One region of the Pseudaeromonas sharmana genome, then DNA from elsewhere that is predicted to be linked to it. Evidence: predicted binding sites of a transcription regulator. Region 1 holds the regulator's gene; the other holds the start of a gene.

Region 1 (6,592 bases):
TGGCGCCGATCTGCGCGTGGTGCAGATGCTGCTCGGCCACGCCGATCTGACCACCACCCAGATCTACACCCATGTCGCCCGCGAACGCCTCAATGCCCTGCATCAGCAGCATCACCCGCGGGGCTGAGCGGGCTCGGTTATAGCGGCAACCCCTCGGACTCGGCTTGTGCCGCCTGTAAAAACGCGCGCAGCAACGCCAGCTTGGGTTCGGCTTCGATCCGGGCTTGCGGCAGCAGCAGATGCGGCGCCAGCAGCAGTGCCTGCTGCAGCACCGGCAGTATCTGGCTGAAGGTGGCGTAGCGGGTATCGCGCCCCACCTTGCTCAGGCTGCGCAGCAGGCCGATGGCACCGAGCTGCTCCAGCAGGTCGGCATCATGCAGCAGCTGCGCCTCGATGGCCGTCGGGCGCGCCTCGGGGTGATGCTGGGCGATGGCCTCTTGTACCGCGCCGATCTTGTGGGGCGCAAAGCCCCAGCGGGTGAGCAGGCCCGGCACAGTGGCGATGGCGTAGGCGACGTTATCCCACTGCGCCAACGCGGCCGGATCGGCCGGACGATGGCCGATGAAGACCCCGAGATCGTGCAGCCAGCAGGCGGCAAACAGGATGTCATCATCAAATAGCGCATCGCCTGCCAGGCGGCAGGCCAGGGCATAGAGTCGCGGCTGGTGACTGAATTTGTCGCGCGGTTGCGCGTGCTGTGTCAGGTAATGCTGCAGGGCGTGGCGCCACTCCGACATGGCCGGCTCCTTAAAAAACATCAGGCCGCACTGGGCGGCCTGAATCACCGGACTAGAGTCCGAGTTTCTTGTGCAGGTAGTGGATGTTGGTTCCACCCTGCTGGAAGTGCTCGTCACGCATGATCTCTTTTTGTAGCGGCACATTGGTCTTGATGCCTTCGACGACAATCTCGTCCAGCGCCTGGCGCATGCGCGCGATGGCGATGTCACGGTTTTCGCCGTAGCAGATCAGCTTGCCGATCATCGAGTCGTAGTACGGGGGCACTGTGTAGCCGCTGTAGATGTGGGAATCCCAGCGTACACCCGGACCGCCCGGCGCGTGGAACCACTCGATCTTGCCGGGCGCCGGCAGGAAGGTGTGGGGATCCTCGGCGTTGATCCGGCACTCGATGGCATGACCCTTCATGCGGATGTCTTCCTGCTTGATGGTCAGCGGCTGGCCGGCGGCGATCTTCAGCTGTTCCTTGATCAGGTCGATGCCGGTTACCAGTTCGGTCACCGGGTGCTCAACCTGGATACGGGTGTTCATTTCGATGAAATAGAACTCGCCGTTCTCGTACAGGAACTCGAAGGTGCCGGCGCCACGGTAGCCGATCTCCAGACAGGCACGCACGCAACGCTCGCCGATGAACTTGCGCATCTCTTCGGTGATGCCCGGAGCCGGCGCCTCTTCTACCACCTTCTGGTGGCGACGCTGCATCGAGCAGTCGCGTTCGCCCAGATACAGGGCATTGCCCTGGCCGTCGGCCAGTACCTGGATCTCGATGTGGCGCGGGTTCTCCAGGTACTTCTCCATGTAGACCATGTCGTTGTTGAAGAACTGGCCCGCTTCGGACTTGGTCAACGCGATGGCGTTCACCAGCTCGGCTTCGGCACGCACCACACGCATACCGCGACCACCGCCGCCACCGGCGGCCTTGATGATCACCGGATAGCCGATGCGCTTGGCGATGGCGGCATTTTCCTTGGCATCATCGCCAATGGGACCACCTGAGCCCGGCACGCAGGGCACACCGGCCTTCTTCATCGCATTGATGGCCGAGACCTTGTCTCCCATCAGGCGAATGGTATCGGCTCTGGGGCCGACGAAGATAAAGCCGGATTTTTCCACCTGTTCGGCGAAATCGGCGTTTTCGGAGAGGAAACCGTAACCCGGGTGGATCGCCACGGCACCGGTCACTTCGGCGGCGGCAATCAGCGACGGCACATTCAGGTAAGACTCCTTGGCCGACGGCTTGCCGATACAGATGGTCTCGTCGGCCAGCTTGACGTGCTTGAGATCGCGGTCCGCGGTTGAGTGAACCGCCACCGTCTTGATACCCAGCTCCTTGCAGGCACGCAGGATACGCAGCGCAATCTCACCGCGGTTGGCGATGACTACTTTGTCCAACATGGTCAGACACCCCTTATTCGATGATGAACAGCGGCTGATCGAACTCGACGGTTTCGCCGTTGTTGACGAGGATGCTCTTGATGACGCCGGCCTTGTCAGACTGGATCTGGTTCATCATCTTCATCGCTTCGACGATGCACAATGCATCACCGACCTTGACCTGGCTGCCTTCCTCGATGAAAGGACCGGCATCCGGGCTGGCGGAGCGGTAGAAGGTACCGACCATCGGAGAACGCACGACATGACCGCTCAGGGCCGGAGCTGCGGCAGCAGCAGGCGCGGCGGCAGGCGCCGCAGCCGGTGCCATCGCTACTTGCGGCGCGGCATAGGCAACCGGAGCCGCCACGACACCACGACTGATTCGGACCGATTCTTCACCTTCGGTGATTTCCAGTTCGGCGATGCCGGACTCTTCAACCAGTTCAATCAGCTTCTTGATTTTACGGATATCCATTTGCATTCTCTGTCAACTTCTCTAGCTGTTAGTTGGAAGACCGGCGCAGGGTGCGCACGGCCGCTAGTAAAGCAAATTCATAGCCATCGGCTCCGAGGCCGCAGATCACTCCCTTGGCCACATCGGACAGGTAAGAGTGATGGCGGAACGGCTCACGGGCGTGGACATTGGAGAGGTGGATCTCGATAAACGGGATGGCCACCCCCAGCAAGGCATCACGCAGTGCCACGCTGGTATGGGTAAAGGCCGCCGGATTAATCAGGATAAAATCGACCTGACCCATCGCCTGGTGGATGGTGTCCAGCAGCGTAGCTTCGGCATTCGACTGGCAATGGAGCAACTCCACGTCCAGCTCTGCCGCGCGTTGTTGCAAGCGGGCAACAATGTCGTCGAGGGTATCGGCACCATAGATAGCCGGCTCGCGTTTCCCCAGCAGATTCAGGTTGGGGCCATTCAGCAGCAGGATACGTTTTTTTGCGGCCATCGTGCAGTTATCCTCGGCAATCATGCGGCGATCTTACCAAAAACTGGGATTAAATCACCTGTTGTCCATTTTTTAGGCTTTGAGTTGCCTGCCAGCAAGCGAAACTTCGCAATTATAGTGATTTCGTGAAAATTGGCAGCACTTTACTGGTCTAATCACTACAAGAAGACCCTTGGAGCTCGAATTTGGTTCCCTAACGAATGGCAGAGTGGACGTTTTTAGCGCAATTGTTGCCATCCTGTGCTATTCAGTCGCCGGTCAGCAAGGTAGAATGTGACCAACCCCCCAATATCATTACGCTAGAGTCAGGAGAAAGGGATGCTGAAGCGTGACATGAACATTGCCGATTACGATGCCGAGCTGTGGGCGGCGATCACCGATGAAACCGTGCGTCAGGAAGAGCACATCGAACTGATTGCCTCCGAAAACTACACCAGCCCACGCGTAATGCAGGCCCAGGGTTCACAGCTGACCAACAAGTATGCCGAAGGCTATCCAGGCAAGCGCTACTACGGCGGTTGCGAATACGTCGACATCGTCGAGTCGCTAGCTATCGAACGCGCAAAGCAGCTCTTTGGTGCGACCTACGCAAACGTTCAACCGCACTCCGGCTCACAAGCCAACAGCGCCGTGTATATGGCTCTGCTGCAACCGGGCGATAAAGTGTTGGGTATGAACCTGGCCCACGGTGGTCACCTGACTCACGGCTCTCCGGTCAACTTCTCCGGCAAGCTGTATGACATCATTCCTTACGGTATCGACGAGACGGGCAAGATCGACTACGTCGAGCTGGAACGTCTGGCGCTGGAACACAAGCCGAAGATGATCATCGGTGGTTTCTCGGCCTACTCTGGCATCGTTGATTGGGCCAAACTGCGTGAAATCGCCGACAAGATCGGGGCTTACCTGTTCGTCGACATGGCTCACGTTGCCGGTCTGGTTGCGGCGGGTGTCTACCCGACCCCGGTTCCACATGCCCACGTCGTCACCTCTACCACTCACAAGACGCTGGCTGGTCCGCGCGGTGGTCTGATCCTCTCTGCCGAAAACGACGAAGAGCTGTACAAGAAGCTCAATTCTGCCGTCTTCCCGGGTGGTCAGGGTGGTCCGCTGATGCACGTTATCGCCGGCAAGGCTGTTGCGTTCAAAGAAGCGATGGAGCCGGAGTTCAAGGCGCTGCAGCAGCAGGTCGTCAAGAACGCCAAGGCGATGGTCGAGGTGATCAAGTCTCGCGGTTACAAGATCGTCTCCGGTGGTACCGATAACCACCTGTTCCTGATCGACCTGACCGACAAGGAACTGACCGGTAAGGATGCCGATGCCGCACTGGGCAAAGCCAACATCACGGTCAACAAGAACTCGGTACCAAACGATCCGCGCTCTCCGTTCGTGACCTCCGGTATCCGTATCGGTTCGCCGGCGATCAGCCGTCGTGGTTTCAAGGAAGGCGAAGCCCGTGAACTGGCTGGCTGGATCTGTGACGTGCTGGATAACGCCGCGGATGAGAAGGTGCTGGCGGATACGCGTGAGAAGGTACTGGATATCTGTCGCCGTTTCCCTGTCTACGCCTGAGTCTGATTGTCGTGATATCGAAGAGCCGCTGATGCGGCTCTTTGCTTTTCTGCTGTGGCCAGTGCACCGGAGTGGGTTCAACCGGTTAGGGTGGCTCTGTTACACTGCAGTATCTGATTGACGGCGAGGAGTCCGCAGCCCATGCATTGTCCCTTCTGTAATGCCGATGATACCAAGGTGATTGATTCGCGTCTGGTGGCCGAGGGGCATCAGGTGCGTCGTCGCCGCGAGTGTGTCGAATGTCATGAACGTTTTACCACGTTCGAAAGTGCTGAGCTGGTGATGCCGCGGGTGATCAAGAGCAATGGCAGCCGCGAACCCTTCAATGAGGACAAGCTCAGGGGCGGAATCCAGCGGGCGCTGGAAAAGCGGCCGGTCAGCATGGAGTCGGTGGAGGAGAGTCTGAACCGCATTGAATCGCGCTTGCGCGCTACCGGTGAACGTGAGGTGGATGCCAAGCTGATCGGTAATCTGGTGATGGAGGAGCTCAAGATCCTCGACAAGGTCGCCTATATCCGGTTTGCCTCTGTCTACCGTAGTTTTGAGGACATTCGTGAATTCGGCGAAGAGATTGCCAAGCTGGAGAGGTAAGTATGTCACAACGGGATCGCGACTGGATGCAGCGGGCCTTGATGCTGGCTGCGCACGGTATCTACACCACCCATCCCAATCCGAATGTGGGGTGCGTGCTGGTCGATGCCGATGGCGTGGTGGTGGGTGAGGGCTGGCATCACAAGGCTGGCGAGCCCCATGCCGAAGTCCATGCGCTGCGCCAGGCCGGGCTCAACGCGCGCGGTGCCACGGCCTATGTGACACTGGAACCCTGTTCACATTTTGGGCGTACGCCGCCCTGTGCACTGGCTCTGATTGAGGCAGGTGTGAAACGAGTTGTGGTGGCGATGCAGGATCCCAATCCGTTGGTGGCGGGACGAGGCCTGCAGATGCTGCAGCAGGCCGGGATCGCGGTCTGCTGCGGCGTGATGCAGGCTGAGGCCGAGGCCATCAATCTCGGTTTTCTCAAGCGGATGCGTACCGGATTGCCCTATGTCCGCTTGAAGCTGGCAGCATCGCTGGATGGGCGCACCGCGCTGGCCAACGGCCAGAGCCAGTGGATCACCGGCCCCGCAGCGCGACGTGATGTCCAAGCCTGGCGGGCGCGTAGCAGCGTTATATTGTCCGGTGCCGATACGGTGCTCAGCGATAATCCCTCGCTGAACGTGCGTTGGGATGAACTGCCCGCAGAGGTACAGTCTGTCTATCCATACCAGGCGTTGCGCCAGCCGTTGCGCGTCTTGGTGGATGGCCGAGGCCGGATCCCGGCCTCGGCAAAATTGTTCTCGCTGCCGGGGGAGGTCTTGGTGGCCCGGCAACAGGCTGTGGCGGCCTGGCCACAGGCATTGACCGAGTGGATTGGGCCGACGGCCGACAATGGCAAACTGGATCTGCAAGCCTTGATGCAGGAGTTGGGGCGTCGAGGCTGCAATGAGGTTTGGGTCGAAGCCGGGCGTCAATTGGCCGGGGCGCTATTACAGGCCGGCTTGGTAGATGAATTGTTGCTTTATCTGGCTCCCAAGGTGCTGGGGGACTCGGCGCTGGGCTTGTTGCACATTGCTGAATTGGATTCTTTGGCGCAAGCCCCGCAGTTGATCTGGCACGATGTGCAGCAGATCGGTGATGACCTGCGATTGACGCTGCGTCCGGCAGTGAAGGAGAAGTAAGATGTTTACCGGAATCATCGAGGCAGTTGGCGAGATTGTCAGCATGCAGAGCAAGGGGGCGGATGTGTCGTTGCGCGTTCGCAGCGGTACACTCGATCTGGCGGACGTCAAGTTGGGTGACTCCATCGCCACCAATGGTGTCTGTCTGACCGTGGTCGCGTTGCCGGGGGATGGTTATGTAGCCGATGTGTCGGCAGAGACCATAGCGCGCACCGGCTTTGCCCACTACCGGAA
Region 2 (6,592 bases), on a different contig from region 1:
TCAATATTGGCCAGCGCAATCGCCAGACCTTCCAAGATATGCGCACGATCGCGCGCCTTGCGCAGTTCGAATACGGTACGACGAGTCACCACTTCACGGCGGTGATCGATAAAGGCCGCCAGAATCTCCTTGAGATTCAGCGTCTTCGGCTGGCCATTCACCAGGGCAACCATGTTCATACCGAACACGTTCTGCATCTGGGTATGGGCATACAGGTTATTCAGCACCACCTCGGAGACTTCGCCACGGCGCAGCTCGATGACCACGCGCATGCCGTCCTTGTCGGATTCGTCACGCAGCGCCGTGATGCCTTCAACCTTTTTGTCCTTGACCAGCTCGGCAATCTTTTCAATCAGACGCGCCTTGTTCACCGTGTAGGGTAACTCGGTGACAATGATGCTCTCTTTACCGTTCTTGTCGTCGGTCTCGATGTGCGTTCTGGCACGCACATAAATCTTGCCGCGACCGGTGCGATAGGCATCGATGATGCCAGAGCGGCCGTTGATGATGCCGCCGGTAGGGAAATCCGGACCCGGCACATATTGCATCAACTCATCCACCGTCAGGGCACTGTTGTCGATCAGCCCCAGACAGGCATCGACCACCTCGGTGAGGTTGTGCGGCGGAATATTGGTCGCCATACCGACAGCAATACCAGAAGATCCATTGACCAGCAGGTTCGGTATCTTGGTCGGCATGACTGCCGGAATCTGTTCGGTACCATCGTAGTTCGGTACCCAGTCAACCGTTTCCTTGTCCAGATCGGCCAGCAGTTCATGGGCGATCTTGTTCATGCGGATTTCGGTATAACGCATTGCCGCAGCGGAGTCGCCGTCGACCGAACCAAAGTTACCCTGGCCGTCGACCAGCATGTAGCGCATCGAGAAGTTCTGCGCCATCCGCACTATGGTGTCATAGACAGCACTGTCACCATGGGGGTGATATTTACCGATAACGTCGCCGACCACACGGGCCGATTTTTTATAAGGCTTGTTCCAGTCGTTGCCCAGTTCGTTCATCGCGAACAGGACTCGACGGTGTACAGGCTTCAAACCATCACGCACATCCGGAAGGGCCCGACCGACGATTACACTCATGGCGTAATCGAGGTAGGAGCTCTTCAACTCTTCTTCGATGTTGATTGGCGTGATCTCTCTGGCCAGCTCACTCATATAACCCTAGATCCCTACTTCAATCGACTTGAAAGCATAAGGGCGGCATTCTAGCACGCAAATGGCCAATTCCCCAGCCTCCAGAGCGGGTGGCTGTCACAGCCTGAACGCTTGGTTATAATGCCGAGTCGCAGCAGCAACCATTAACAGGATCACCAGCAGATGAATGTCGACCATCAGGAAATAGCCAAGTTCGAAGCCCTTGCCAGTCGCTGGTGGGATCCGCAGGGCGAATTCAAGCCTTTGCATCAATTGAATCCGCTGCGTCTGCAGTGGATTGACACCCTGAGCCAAGGCTTGGCGAACAAACGTGTGCTGGATGTCGGCTGTGGTGGCGGCATTCTGGCCGAATCGATGGCTGTGCGCGGCGCCAGCGTCACCGGCCTCGACATGGGCAAAGAGCCACTGCAGGTCGCTCGGCTGCACGCGCTGGAGAGCGGTGTCGAACTGACCTACCGGCAACTGACAGTCGAGGCGCTGGCCGAGGAACTGCCGGGACACTTCGATGTCGTCACCTGTATGGAAATGCTGGAGCATGTACCGGATCCGGCCTCTGTGGTCGCCGCCTGCGCCCGGTTGGTGCGCCCCGGTGGCCAGCTGTTTTTTTCAACCATCAACCGCACCGCCAAATCCTGGCTCTTGATGATCGCCGGGGCTGAATATCTGCTACAGATGGTGCCCAAAGGCACCCACCAGCATGACAAGTTCATTCAGCCTGCCGAGCTGAGCCGCTATGCCGAATGCGCCGGTTTGCGACTGTGCCAGATGAAAGGGGTGGTCTATAACCCGCTGAGCGGCACTTTCCGACTGTCAGCCGATGTGGGTGTCAATTACATGCTGCACTGTCAGCGTCCAGAGGCCTGAGCCATGCCCCATTTTGCTGCCGTTTTATTCGATCTGGATGGCACCTTGCTGGACACGGCGCCGGATCTGGGCGCCGCCGTCAACCATGTGCTCGATACGCATGCCATGCCACGCCTGCCAGACGCGGTGATCCGCCGCATCGCCTCCGATGGCGCCCTCGGTCTGCTCAAGGCCGGCTTCGGCGAGGAACAGCTGGCACAGATGGATACCCCGGAGCTGCGTCAGGCATTGCTGGACTACTATGCCGCCCACCTGTACGAAGGTACCCGCCCTTACCCAGGCATGGTGGAGTTCATCGCCAGCCTGAACCAGGCCGCCATTCCCTGGGGAATTGTCACCAACAAACCGGCGTTTCTGACTGAACCGCTGATGGCCCAGGTCGATGAATTACCGCACTGCGGCGTCATCGTCAGTGCCGATACACTGCCGCAGCGCAAACCGCACCCGGCGCCGCTGTTGTACGCCTGCGCGCAATTGGGCGTCGAGCCCACAGCCTGTCTGTATGTCGGGGACCATATCCGCGACATTGAAGCCGGGCGCGCAGCCGGCATGCAGACGGCCATCGCCGGATGGGGATACCTTGACCCGCTCGAGAACAGTGCGCACTGGGGGGCCGATTTGCAGTTTGCCGACGTCAGCAGCCTGCACGCATGGTGGTCACAGCTCTGAAATTTTGAACGATTGCTCAATGCTTGTGCCGGGGAATGTGAGCCCGATGTTAAAGATGAAAAAAAAATATATTTTTAAAATCCGCTGCCAGCGCCCGTGGTGACTGAGCTGTAAAGATTTATCCACAAGTCGTCCCCCGAGCCACCCTCTTGATGCAGTCGGCAACGACCGTTATCTTGTGCCTCGAATACACATAAACACTATATGTTGTGTTTTGGCCACCCCGTTCTTCAGTTCTTGCTGTCACAACTCCTTCGGGAGTCGGGGTCTTCGGCCGGTTGGTCCGCGCCATGGCGCGCGCAATCACGATGGCTCAGACCATCGCCAGAACAAGGAATCAAGGACGGGTATGAACACCACGCTACAGGTCACCAAACGCGACGGCCGCACCGAATCTCTGGATCTGGAAAAGATCCACCGGGTAGTCACCTGGGCCGCTGAAGGCTTGCAGAATGTTTCGGTCTCACAGGTCGAGCTGCGTGCCCACCTGCAATTTTATGCGGGTATCAAAACGGCAGACATCCACGAAACCCTGATCCGCGCCGCGGCCGATCTGATCAGTACCGATGCGCCGGACTACCAGTATCTGGCCGCCCGTCTGGCGATGTTCCACCTGCGCAAGAAGGCCTATGGCGAATTTACGCCGCCATCGCTGTATCAGCATGTCCAACGCCTGGTTGCCGACGGCCGCTATGATGCCCACCTGCTGGCCGACTACAGCGCAGCCGAATTCAACGAACTCGATGGCTACCTGCGCCACGAGCGTGACATGCTGTTCGCCTATGCGGCGGTCAAGCAACTCGAAGGCAAATATCTGGTGCAGAACCGGGTCAGCGGCGAGATCTACGAAAGCCCGCAGTTCCTCTATATGCTGGTCGCGGCTTGTCTGTTTTCGCGCTATCCGCGCGCCAGTCGTCTGGACTACGTCAAGCGCTTCTATGATGCCTGCTCGACCTTCAAAATCTCGCTGCCGACGCCGATCATGTCCGGCGTGCGCACCCCGACGCGTCAGTTCAGCTCCTGCGTGCTGATCGAGTGTGACGATAGCCTGGACTCGATCAATGCCACGGCCTCAGCCGTGGTGCGTTATGTATCGCAGCGCGCCGGCATCGGCATCAACGCCGGCCGTATCCGCGCCCTCGGCTCGGAAATCCGCGGCGGCGAAGCATTCCACACCGGTTGTATTCCGTTCTACAAATATTTCCAGACCGCCGTGAAGTGCTGCTCGCAAGGCGGTGTGCGGGGTGGTGCCGCCACCGTGTTCTATCCGTTGTGGCATCTTGAGGTCGAATCGCTGCTGGTGCTGAAGAACAACCGCGGAGTCGAGGATAACCGTGTCCGACACATGGACTATGGTGTGCAGATCAACAAGCTGATGTACCAGCGCCTGATTCAGGGCGGCTACATTACGCTGTTTAGCCCATCCGCTGCGCCGGGCCTGTATGATGCGTTCTTCGCCGATCAGGCCGAGTTTGAGCGCCTGTATCTGCAATACGAAGCCGACCCGGCAGTGCGCAAGAAGCAGATCAAGGCCGTCGACCTGTTCTCACTGCTGATGCAGGAGCGTGCCGGTACCGGGCGTATCTATATCCAGAACGTCGACCATTGCAACACGCACAGCCCGTTCGATCCGGCACAGGCCCCGGTACGGCAGAGCAATCTGTGCATGGAGATCGCGCTGCCGACCAAACCACTGAACGATCTGCGTGACGATAATGGCGAGATTGCGCTATGTACCCTGTCGGCCTTCAACCTCGGCGCACTGAACTCCCTCGATGAGCTCGAACCCTTGGCCGATCTGGCAGTGCGCGCACTCGACGCCCTGCTGGACTACCAGGACTACCCGGTGCCGGCCGGAAAAAATGGCGCCATGTGGCGGCGACCGCTGGGGATTGGTGTCATCAACTACGCCTACTATCTCGCCAAGCACGGCGCCCGTTACTCCGATGGTTCGGCGCTGGGTCTGACCCACAGAACCTTCGAGGCGATCCAGTACTATCTGCTCAAAGCCTCGGTGGCGTTGGCCAAAGAGCTGGGCCCCTGCCCCAAGTTTGCCGAAACCACCTACGCCCAGGGCAAGCTGCCGATCGATACCTACAAGCGCGATCTGGACGAGGTTTGTGCCGAGCCGCTGCAACTGGATTGGGAAGGACTGCGTGCCGAGATCCGTCAGCACGGGCTGCGCAACAGCACCCTGACCGCGCTGATGCCGTCGGAGACCTCAAGCCAGATCGCCAATGCCACCAATGGCATCGAGCCGCCACGCGGCCTGATCAGCGTCAAGGCCTCCAAGGACGGCATCCTGCGCCAGGTGGTACCGGATTACGATACGCTGCAGCAGCAATACGAATTGCTCTGGAACCAGCCGTCGAACGAGGGCTACCTGCAGCTGGTCGGTGTGATGCAGAAATTCGTCGATCAGTCGATCTCGGCCAACACCAATTACGATCCGTCGCGTTTCGACGGTGGTAAGGTGCCGATGAAGCAGCTGCTCAAGGACCTGCTGACCGCCTATAAGCTGGGCGTCAAGACGCTGTACTATCACAACACCCGTGATGGTGCCGATGATGCGCAACTGACCCAGGACGATGGCTGCGCCGGTGGCGCCTGCAAAATTTGATAACGGCCCGTAAAGGCTCATGACCCAGTAATCAACACCACAGGACGCTTCGGCGTCCTGCTTGGCGTGGCACAGGATAACACCCGATGGCTTACAGCACTTTTAGCAAACACCCTAACAACGCCCTGCTGGAACCGATGTTCTTCGGCCAACCGGTGAACGTCGCCCGCTATGACCAGCAAAAGCACGAAATCTTCGAGCGCCTGATCGAAAAGCAGCTCTCCTTCTTCTGGCGCCCGGAAGAGGTAGACGTATCGCGCGATCGCATCGACTACCAGGCGCTGCCGGCCCACGAACAGCACATCTTCCTGTCGAATCTCAAGTACCAGACGCTGCTGGATTCGATTCAGGGCCGCAGCCCAAACGTCGCCCTGCTGCCGCTGGTCTCGCTGCCGGAGCTGGAGACCTGGATCGAGACCTGGGCCTTCTCCGAGACGATTCACTCGCGCTCTTACACTCACATCATCCGCAACATCGCCGCCGATCCCTCCCAGGTGTTCGACGACATTGTGGTCAACGATCAGATCCTGCGCCGGGCTGCGGACATCGCCCACTACTACGACGAGTTGATCCGTCTGACCCAGCTGTGGCAACAATTTGGTGAGGGTGACCACCTGCTCAACGGCGAGCGCGTCAGTGTCACCCTGCGCGCGCTGAAGCGTCAGCTGTATCTGTGCCTGATGAGTGTTAACGCGCTGGAAGCCATCCGCTTCTACGTCAGCTTCGCCTGCTCGTTTGCCTTTGCCGAACGGGAGCTGATGGAGGGCAACGCCAAGATCATCAAGCTGATTGCCCGTGATGAGGCGCTGCACCTGACCGGCACCCAGCATATGCTGAATCTGATGCAACAGGGCAAGGATGATCCCGAGATGGTCGACATCGCCCGCGAATGCCGCGACGAGTGCCAGCAGCTGTTCCTGCGTGCCGCCGAACAGGAGAAGGAGTGGGCTGAGTACCTGTTCAAGGATGGTTCGATGATCGGCCTCAACTGCGACATCCTGTGCCAGTACGTCGAATTCATCACCAATGTGCGCATGCAGGCGGTCGGCCTCAGCGCCCCGTTTGCCGAGCGTCAGAACCCGCTGCCATGGATCAACGCCTGGCTCAGTTCTGACAATGTGCAGGTGGCGCCGCAAGAGGTGGAGGTGAGCTCCTACCTGGTGGGGCAGATAGACAGCGAGATCAGTGCCGATGACCTCGACGGCTTCAGCCTCTGAACCAGCCGGCTGGCTGGTCACCCCGCTGGGGCGCTTTGCCGTGCGCCCCG

What was found. Region 1 encodes NrdR, which represses ribonucleotide reductase genes. Its sites were predicted from a motif close to CACNNTATANNGTG; they were not measured.
Region 2: nrdA (class 1a ribonucleoside-diphosphate reductase subunit alpha) is a predicted target of NrdR. The motif match lies at 2,904-2,917, and genes of this name have one in related genera.

What each region holds. Positions count from the first base shown of each region.
Region 1 covers NZ_JBHSAF010000001.1:8,581-15,172, forward strand. Annotated here, with positions in the region: gene xerD (site-specific tyrosine recombinase XerD) at 1-127, shown strand, start outside; gene ACFOSS_RS00040 (HD domain-containing protein) at 138-737, opposite strand; gene accC (acetyl-CoA carboxylase biotin carboxylase subunit) at 790-2,130, opposite strand; gene accB (acetyl-CoA carboxylase biotin carboxyl carrier protein) at 2,144-2,584, opposite strand; gene aroQ (type II 3-dehydroquinate dehydratase) at 2,613-3,068, opposite strand; gene glyA (serine hydroxymethyltransferase) at 3,387-4,640, shown strand; gene nrdR (transcriptional regulator NrdR) at 4,782-5,231, shown strand; gene ribD (bifunctional diaminohydroxyphosphoribosylaminopyrimidine deaminase/5-amino-6-(5-phosphoribosylamino)uracil reductase RibD) at 5,234-6,358, shown strand; gene ACFOSS_RS00075 (riboflavin synthase) at 6,360-6,592, shown strand, end outside.
Region 2 covers NZ_JBHSAF010000014.1:1,072,318-1,078,909, forward strand. Annotated here, with positions in the region: gene gyrA (DNA topoisomerase (ATP-hydrolyzing) subunit A) at 1-1,172, opposite strand, end outside; gene ubiG (bifunctional 2-polyprenyl-6-hydroxyphenol methylase/3-demethylubiquinol 3-O-methyltransferase UbiG) at 1,335-2,036, shown strand; gene ACFOSS_RS14665 (HAD family hydrolase) at 2,040-2,705, shown strand; gene nrdA (class 1a ribonucleoside-diphosphate reductase subunit alpha) at 3,055-5,325, shown strand; gene nrdB (class Ia ribonucleoside-diphosphate reductase subunit beta) at 5,412-6,542, shown strand; gene ACFOSS_RS14680 (2Fe-2S iron-sulfur cluster-binding protein) at 6,517-6,592, shown strand, end outside.